One region of the Lelliottia sp. genome, then DNA from elsewhere that is predicted to be linked to it. Evidence: predicted binding sites of a transcription regulator. Region 1 holds the regulator's gene; each other region holds the start of a gene.

Region 1 (2,207 bases):
CCTGGAAGGGACATATGTGAAGGCCGAAGGCCAGCAGGGCTACTTCCTACAGCGTATGACGCCGACCTACGCGTCATCAAATGGTCGCCTGGATATCTGGTGGGATAACCGTTCGGATTTCAACGCCGATGGTGAGAAAGCTGTGTTCTTTGGCGCCATGTATGACCTGAAAAACTGGAATCTGCCGGGGTGGGCGGTTGGCGCATCTTACGCGTATGCATGGGACGCAAAACCTGCAGATATGGCGACGCCAGATGCTTATTATGACCCGAACTATCGCCTGAAAGAGTCCTCCTACAGTCTCGATGCGATCTACACCCTCCAGGAGGGTCGCGCGAAGGGCACGATGTTCAAACTGCACTTCACCCAGTACGACAACCACTCCGATATTCCAAGCTACTCGGGCGGTTACGGCAACATCTTCCAGGATGAGCGTGACGTGAAATTCATGGTCATCGCGCCATTCACTATTTTCTGATGAACGCGCCGGCGGGGTGATTCCCCCCATCCCGCCGGAATGGAGACTGAAATGCTGAAAAAATTGATTATCGTCGCGGTGCTCGCATCGGGACTGGTCGCCTGCGCACAGCCTCAGGCACCAAAAGAAGACTCACGACTGAAAGAGGCGTACAGCGCCTGTATTAACACCGCCGAAGGATCGCCAGAAAAAATCCAGGCCTGTCAGAGCGTGCTGAATGTGCTGAAAAAAGAGAAAGCGCACGAGCAGTTTGCGACGCAGGAAAATGTGCGGGTGCTGGATTACCAGGCTTGTATTCAGGCTCGTCAAACCGGTAACGATCAGGAAGTGGCAAAGCGCTGTGACAAGATCTGGCAGGAGATCCGCAGCAACAATAGCAAGTAATCTTCTTTTGCCACGCCCGGTTGTGCTCCATCCTTAAGTTCTCAGGATGAAGCACAACCGGGCTTTTTCATTTATAGCAGGCAAAAAAAAGCCAACCGTTAGGTTGGCTCAGAGTATGAGACACGATTATTTGGTGTCGTGCGCGTGATCGTTTTCGCGGCAATCGCCTTCTGCACAGTGACCGTAGAGGTACAGGCTGTGGTTGGTCAGACGGATACCATGACGAGTGGCAATCTCACGCTGACGAGATTCGATAGATTCATCGCTAAACTCAATCACCTTGCCGCAATCCAGGCAAATGAGGTGATCGTGGTGATGCTGTTGTGTCAGTTCAAAAACGGATTTACCGCCTTCAAAATTATGACGGGTGACAATCCCGGCGTCATCAAATTGGTTCAGAACGCGATAAACGGTCGCCAGGCCAATCTCTTCGCCCATGTCGATCAGACGTTTATACAAGTCTTCCGCACTGACATGGTGATTGTCCGGCCCTTGCAGTACTTCCAGGATTTTTAAACGAGGAAGCGTCACTTTCAGGCCAGCCTTCTTTAATGCGGTATTGTTGTCAGTCATGCGGAATCTGTCCTGTTGCTAAACGATTCACTTCTAAAGAAGAAGTGACAGAAAATGCACTTGGGATAATGCGTTTCATTATAGAACTGCCATGCTTAAATGAAAACTGCAAGTCTCAAGCAAAGTATGCTTATAAAAACGTGGTATCGCCAACAAAGTTGAGCGAAGGCATCCACTTTAACCTGGGATATTGTACAGGTATGAAAGCAAAAGTTAAAAATTTGTAGCAATTATTTTAATTGGAAATACCTATCAATGCGGCGCAACAGTTTTGCAGCGCCGCACGATCAATCAGGCATTCAGGATATCGTCGAGGTGAAGTTCTTCGCGGATCTGCTTAACCCATTGGTTTACGCGTTCTGCGGTGAGTTCTGGTTGACGGTCTTCGTCAATCGCCAGGCCCACAAAGTGATCGTCATCCGCCAGCCCTTTAGACGCTTCAAAGTGGTAACCCGCCGTTGGCCAATGACCGACAATCGCCGCGCCGCGCGGTTCGATGATGTCGCGGATGGTGCCCAGCGCATCACAGAAGTACTCTGCGTAATCTTCCTGGTCGCCGCAGCCGAACAGCGCGACCAGCTTACCGTTGAAGTCGACTTCTTCCAGCGTTGGGAAGAAATCATCCCAGTCACACTGCGCTTCGCCGTAGTACCAGGTTGGAATGCCCAGCAGCAGAATATCGTAACCTTCGAGGTCTTCTTTGCTGCTCTTCGCAATGTCATGGACGTCGGCAACGTCTTTACCAAGCTGTTTTTGAATGTTTTTTGCGATG
Region 2 (2,207 bases), on a different contig from region 1:
ACGGACAGTTCCAGAATCGTCAGCAGTTACTCAAAGTCAGCCGTCTCGGGCCAAAAGCCTTTGAACAGTGCGCGGGCTTCCTGCGTATCAACCACGGCGATAACCCGCTGGACGCCTCGACGGTTCACCCGGAAACGTATCCTGTGGTGGAACGTATTTTGGCCGTCACGCAGCAAGCGCTGAAAGATCTGATGGGCAACAGCGCGGAACTGCGCAACCTGAAAGCCGTCGATTTCACCGATGAGCAATTCGGTATCCCAACCGTCACAGACATCATCAAAGAGCTGGAAAAGCCAGGCCGCGACCCGCGCCCTGAGTTTAAAACGGCGAAATTTGCTGAAGGTGTGGAGACGATGAAAGACCTGCTGCCAGGCATGGTGCTGGAAGGCGCGGTCACGAACGTCACCAACTTTGGCGCGTTTGTCGATATCGGCGTGCATCAGGACGGTCTGGTCCATATTTCGTCACTGGCAGATAAGTTTGTTCAGGATCCGCATACCGTGGTGAAAGCGGGCGACATCGTGAAGGTGAAAGTGCTCGAAGTGGATATGCCACGTAAGCGTATCGCGCTGACGATGCGTCTGGATGAGCAGCCAGGCGAAACCAACGCACGTCGTGGTAACGGCGGAGGCGCACGCGAGCAGGCACGCCCGGCGGCAAAACCGGCGCAACCGCGTGGTCGCGAAGCACAGCCTGCGGGCAACAGCGCCATGATGGATGCGCTGGCTGCGGCGATGGGTAAAAAACGTTAATTCTGCCTCTCACCCTCCTCCTGAAAAGGCGGAGGGTTATTTATTCAGTGTGGAACCGATTGCATATCCGTATTTAAACCAGCAAGTATCACTTCGTTAACAAATAAGTCATTTCCCTCTCACCTGCAAAATCATTAAATATTGAGCAAGGTCAAACTGTCCGCTAATTAATAGCCATTACAACATTACGTCACATTTTAAATATTGCTGGTAGAAACCATTCTCATTATCATTGCATCTGTTGATTATTTAACCTTCGGTGAAAGTGGTGTCTATGCAATTCACACCAGACAGTGCCTGGAAAATTACCGGTTTTTCCCGTGAAATTAGCCCGGCGTATCGTCAGAAACTGCTGTCATTAGGCATGTTGCCTGGTTCGTCCTTTCAGGTCGTTCGTATTGCGCCGTTGGGCGATCCTGTTCATATCGAAACCCGACGCGTCAATCTGGTACTGCGCAAAAAAGACCTCGCCTTATTAGAAGTCGAAGCCTTAACCCGATAATCGCCAGTCGTTATTCCGAGTCTACAACAATGAAAAAATTAACCATTGGCTTAATTGGTAATCCTAATTCCGGCAAAACCACGTTATTTAATCAGTTAACGGGTGCACGTCAGCGCGTGGGAAACTGGGCAGGCGTTACGGTCGAACGTAAAGAAGGTCATTTTTCAACGACAGATAATCTTGTCACGCTCGTTGATCTGCCCGGCACCTATTCGTTAACCACGATCTCGTCTCAGACCTCGCTTGATGAACAAATTGCCTGCCATTACATTCTGAGCGCCGACGCGGATTTGCTGATTAACGTCGTCGATGCGTCCAATCTCGAGCGTAATCTTTACCTAACGCTGCAGTTGCTCGAGCTGGGCATTCCGTGCATCGTTGCGCTAAACATGCTCGACCTGGCGGAAAAACAACAAATTCGCATCGACATCGACGCGCTTTCCGCCCGCCTTGGCTGCCCGGTTGTGCCGCTGGTATCGACCCGAGCACGGGGTATTGATGCCTTAAAGCTGGCCGTCGATCGTCACTCGCAAAATACCGATCTCGAGCTGGTGCATTACGCTAAACCGCTCTTGCAAGAAGCCGATCATCTGGCGCAGGAAATGGCGCAGACAATGCCGGAAAAACAGCGCCGCTGGCTCGGCCTGCAAATGCTGGAAGGCGATATTTATAGCCGTCGCTACGCGGGGGATGCGGCGCAGAAGCTGGATATTTCCCTGGCGCGGCTCACTGAAAAACTTGACGATCCGGCGCTGCATATCGCCGATGCGCGCTATCAAAGTATTGCCGCGATTTGCGAAGTGGTCAGCAATACGCTGACGGCGGAACCCAGCCGTTTCACCGCAGCAGTTGATAGAATCATTCTTAACCGTTTTCTCGGTCTGCCGGTATTTCTGCTGGTGATGTATTTGATGTTCCTGCTGGCCATCAACATTGGCGGGGCGTTACAGCCG
Region 3 (2,207 bases), on a different contig from region 1:
AATAATCACCACGCAACCCAGACTCAGCACGCCCACCGGACGACGCCCGGCGTTGTTCCACTCTTTTAGCACCAGGCCCACCATCCCGCCGCACAACACGTAGAAGCTCATGTGCAGCATCCAGCTGATATAGTCATATTGCGATGGAATGCTGGCGTGGCCCCAGGCGTAAAAGAAGAACTGTAAATACCACATCAGGCCGCCGAGCGCCGAAAGCAGCACGTTGGTGACGATCAGGGATTTTGCCAGCGAGAAGTCGGCTTTTACCGACAGATTCTTCACTTTTGCCAGACGAATAAAACAGAAACCCAGATTGACCAGCGCACCGCCGCCCATGATCACCACATAGCTTGGCAACGCGACGTACAGCGGATCAACGCCGAGCGCGGCAGCGGCTTCGTGCATCGGTTTGGCCGCGTTCATCGCAAACGACATGCCCGCCGAGAAAATGCCGCACATCACCGCCAGCACCAGCCCTTTCCTCAGATTGAAATCCTCGGCGGTGATGCCCATTTTGCGCTCTTTCAACTGACCTGCGCGGGTGACTATCCCCACGCCAATTACCGCTACCAGCACGCCGAGCAGCGTCATTCGTCCGCCATGGGTGTTGAGCAGCACGTCGAAATTACCGTTCAGGATTGGCGTTATCAGCGTGCCGACGATCAGGGTGATCCCGATGGCAATCCCGATCCCCATCGACATGCCCAGATAGCGCATGGTCAGGCCGTAGTTAATATTACCGATGCCCCACATTGCGCCAAACAGAAAAACGGGCAGCAGCGTCGAGGCGTTAAAGGAGGTGAAGTAGGCCCAGAAATCGGGCAGAAGTATGGCGCTGATGGTCCAGGGCAGGATCAGCCACGAAACCGTACCGCCAACGGACCACATGGTTTCCCATGACCAATGTTTGACCTTTTTAAACGGGGCATAGAAACAGGCTGCACTGGCTGCGCCTATCAAATGCCAGAAAATACCCATCGTAATCGCATGATTCATTTTTACATCCTCATCGTTTTTATATGTCGTTGGCTTCCCTCCGACCCGATGAGTGTAAAAATTAAGCGGTGAGCGAACCTTCAGAAGGTTGCCGCACTTTTCTGCCAAATGGCAATCAACGCGTTAACCGCGTGAGCAGACTCACAATTTCACGAATGATACAAAAATGAATAACCTTATAAAAAGTACGGCATTGATAATCATTTTCAATATCATTTAATTAACTATAATGAACCAACTGCTTACGCGGCATTAACAGCTGTGCCGCCCGACAATAATGGAGAGGATTATGAGTTATACACTGCCATCCCTGCCGTATGCCTATGACGCACTGGAACCGCATTTCGACAAGCAGACGATGGAAATCCATCACACTAAACACCACCAGGCTTATGTAAACAACGCGAACGCTGCGCTGGAAAGCCTGCCAGAATTCGCTGAATTGTCCGTTGAAGAGCTGATCACCAAACTGGATCAACTGCCAGCAGACAAGAAAACCGTTCTGCGTAACAACGCTGGCGGTCACGCTAACCACAGCCTGTTCTGGAAAGGCCTGAAAACCGGCACCACCCTGCAGGGCGACCTGAAAGCCGCTATCGAGCGCGATTTCGGTTCTGTGGATGCTTTCAAAGCGGAATTCGAGAAAGCCGCTGCGACCCGTTTCGGTTCTGGCTGGGCTTGGCTGGTACTGAAAGGTGACAAACTGGCTGTGGTTTCTACCGCTAACCAGGATTCCCCGCTGATGGGTGAAGCCGTTTCTGGCGTGTCTGGTTTCCCAATCGTGGGCCTGGACGTGTGGGAACACGCTTACTACCTGAAATTCCAGAACCGTCGTCCAGACTACATCAAAGCATTCTGGGACGTGGTGAACTGGGACGAAGCAGCAGCGCGTTTCGCCGCTAAAAAATAAGGTTGCATTGACGCCTGTGAGAAGCGAGTCTGATGACTCGCTTTTTTTGTCTCTGCAGAAAGGAGCAATGACACATGCGCTATCCAGTTAACGTGTTTACAGGCAAGGTAAGGGATTACGACGGTAGCCGTCCGAGCGCTATCGCCAAAGTGCAGGTCGACGGCGAACTGACCCTGACCGATCTCGGGCTGGCGGGTGACGAGCAGGCCGAAAAGAAAATCCATGGCGGGCCTGAGCGCGCGCTGTGCCATTATCCCCGCGAACACTATCTCCATTGGGCGCGTGAATTCCCCGAGCAGGC
Region 4 (2,207 bases), on a different contig from region 1:
TGCTGAACAGCGTAAAGTTATCCAGATAGGTTGCCAGCTCGTCATTGCTCAGACGTTTATTCAGAACAAATGAGAACAAGCCGCTGCTGCCCGTAAAGTCACGTTGCCAGAACTCATGGCCTTTACTGCCCGGCAGCGCCGGATGATTAACGCGAGCCACCTGGGGATGTTGCGCCAGCCACTCGGCCACTTTCAGACTGCTTTCATGATGCTGACGCAGGCGTATACCGAGCGTGCGTATTCCGCGGCTGGTCATATAGGCGGTATCGGCATCCACCATTTGGCCCATCAGATAGGCATTTTCACGCAGTTGATCCCAACAGCGGGCGTTAGACACCGCCGTACCGATCATGCCGTCAGAGTGGCCGATAAGGTATTTTGTGGCGGCCTGAATGGAGATGTCGATGTCGAAATCCAGCGCTTTGAACAATACACCTGCGGCCCAGGTGTTATCGATCATGATAATGGCGTCCGGTGCGACGCGACGCACGGCGCGAACAATCGCCGGAACGTCATGCACTTCCATGGTGATGGAACCCGGTGATTCCAGGAATACAATCCGCGTATTTGGCTGAATAAGTTCCGCAATGCCTTCGCCAATCAACGGATCAAACCAGCCGGTCGTGACGCCAAGCTTGGTGAGGATTTTGGTACAGAAATCCTGGCTAGGTTCGTAGGCGGTGTTGGTCATCAGAATATGATCGCCCTGTTCAACAAACGCCAGAATAGTATTCGCGACAGCCGCCGCGCCGCATGGGAACAGGGCACAACCGGCACCGCCTTCCAGTTCGCACATCGCATCCTGCAGCGAAAAATGGGTCAACGTGCCGCGACGACCATAAAACAGTTCGCCTTTCGCGCGGTTGCGGGTGGCATGTTTTTTGGCTTCGACGGTTTCAAAAACCAGCGAGGAGGCGCGCTGGATAACGCTATTTACCGAACCCTGAGTGTACTTTTTACTGCGTCCGGCCTGGACAAGCGTGGTATCAAGATGTTTCTCTGCCATGTTCGCTAAACCTGTTTTATCCGTCTGGACGTCCAGACTACCATGAATGTGAAACTCTGCACCCCAATGCTTAGCGAATAAGCACATTATTTTCTAAAAAATATGCATAAGAAATTTTTACTGTGTAAGCGCAAGGAAAATGAGCGGAAATTACGGCAGTATGTAAATACTAATGAGAACCACTATCAATTCGATGCGGTTTTGATATTATTATGCTCAGAAAATGTGATTTGCGTCCTGGAGATACAGAGTGGGTAATAATTTGATGCAGACGGATCTGTCCGTCTGGGGCATGTACCAACATGCTGACATCGTGGTTAAGATTGTGATGATCGGCCTGATTCTGGCGTCCGTGATCACCTGGGCTATTTTCTTCAGCAAAAGCGTTGAGCTGATTTCCCAAAAGCGTCGCCTGAAGCGCGAACAACAGCAACTGGCTGAAGCACGCTCTCTGGATCAAGCAAATGACATGACGTCGGCGTTCCATGCGAAAAGCCTGACCTCGATGTTAGTGAATGAAGCGCAGAACGAGCTGGAACTTTCCGCAGGCAGTGAAGATAACGAAGGCATCAAAGAGCGTACCGGTTTCCGCCTGGAACGTCGCGTTGCTGCCGTCGGTCGTCACATGGGGCGCGGAAACGGTTATCTGGCTACTATCGGTGCGATTTCCCCGTTCGTTGGTCTGTTTGGTACGGTTTGGGGCATCATGAACAGCTTCATCGGTATTGCCCAGACGCAAACGACCAATCTGGCCGTTGTGGCGCCAGGTATCGCAGAAGCATTGTTGGCAACAGCTATCGGTCTGATTGCAGCAATTCCTGCGGTGGTTATCTATAACGTCTTTGCCCGTATGATTGGCAGCTTCAAAGCGACGTTGGGCGATGTTGCCGCGCAGGTTCTGCTGCTGCAAAGCCGCGATCTCGACCTCAGCGCCAGCAACGTTAAGCCGGTTCACTCTGCTTCGAAACTGCGTTTAGGTTAATCAATTATGGCAATGCGTCTTAATGAAAATCTGGACGATAATGGCGAAATGCATGAAATCAACGTGACGCCGTTTATCGACGTTATGTTGGTTCTGCTGATTATCTTCATGGTTGCCGCGCCTCTGGCGACTGTGGATGTGAAGGTCAATCTGCCGGCGTCCTCCAGCCAGCCGCAGCCGCGTCCGGAAAAACCGATTTATATCTCAGTGAAAGCCGAT

What was found. Region 1 encodes Fur, which represses iron uptake genes when iron is present. Its sites were predicted from a motif close to ATAATAATGAGAACNACTATCAA; they were not measured.
Region 2: a site for Fur is predicted at 963-985, ahead of feoA (ferrous iron transporter A). Genes of this name have one in related genera too.
Region 3: a site for Fur is predicted at 1,190-1,212, ahead of sodA (superoxide dismutase [Mn]). Genes of this name have one in related genera too.
Region 4: a site for Fur is predicted at 1,173-1,195, ahead of exbB (tol-pal system-associated acyl-CoA thioesterase). Genes of this name have one in related genera too.

Annotation. Positions count from the first base shown of each region.
Region 1 covers NZ_JAZQNX010000005.1:52,661-54,867, reverse strand. The annotation lists gene chiP (chitoporin ChiP) at 1-478, shown strand, start outside; gene chiQ (ChiQ/YbfN family lipoprotein) at 533-862, shown strand; gene fur (ferric iron uptake transcriptional regulator) at 989-1,435, opposite strand; gene fldA (flavodoxin FldA) at 1,727-2,207, opposite strand, start outside.
Region 2 covers NZ_JAZQNX010000028.1:30,247-32,453, reverse strand. The annotation lists gene ACKI5T_RS15525 (Tex family protein) at 1-752, shown strand, start outside; gene feoA (ferrous iron transporter A) at 1,027-1,254, shown strand; gene feoB (Fe(2+) transporter permease subunit FeoB) at 1,284-2,207, shown strand, end outside.
Region 3 covers NZ_JAZQNX010000032.1:57,232-59,438, forward strand. The annotation lists gene rhaT (L-rhamnose/proton symporter RhaT) at 1-996, opposite strand, end outside; gene sodA (superoxide dismutase [Mn]) at 1,286-1,906, shown strand; gene yiiM (6-hydroxyaminopurine reductase) at 1,981-2,207, shown strand, end outside.
Region 4 covers NZ_JAZQNX010000040.1:53,268-55,474, reverse strand. The annotation lists gene metC (cystathionine beta-lyase) at 1-1,006, opposite strand, end outside; gene exbB (tol-pal system-associated acyl-CoA thioesterase) at 1,257-1,988, shown strand; gene exbD (TonB system transport protein ExbD) at 1,995-2,207, shown strand, end outside.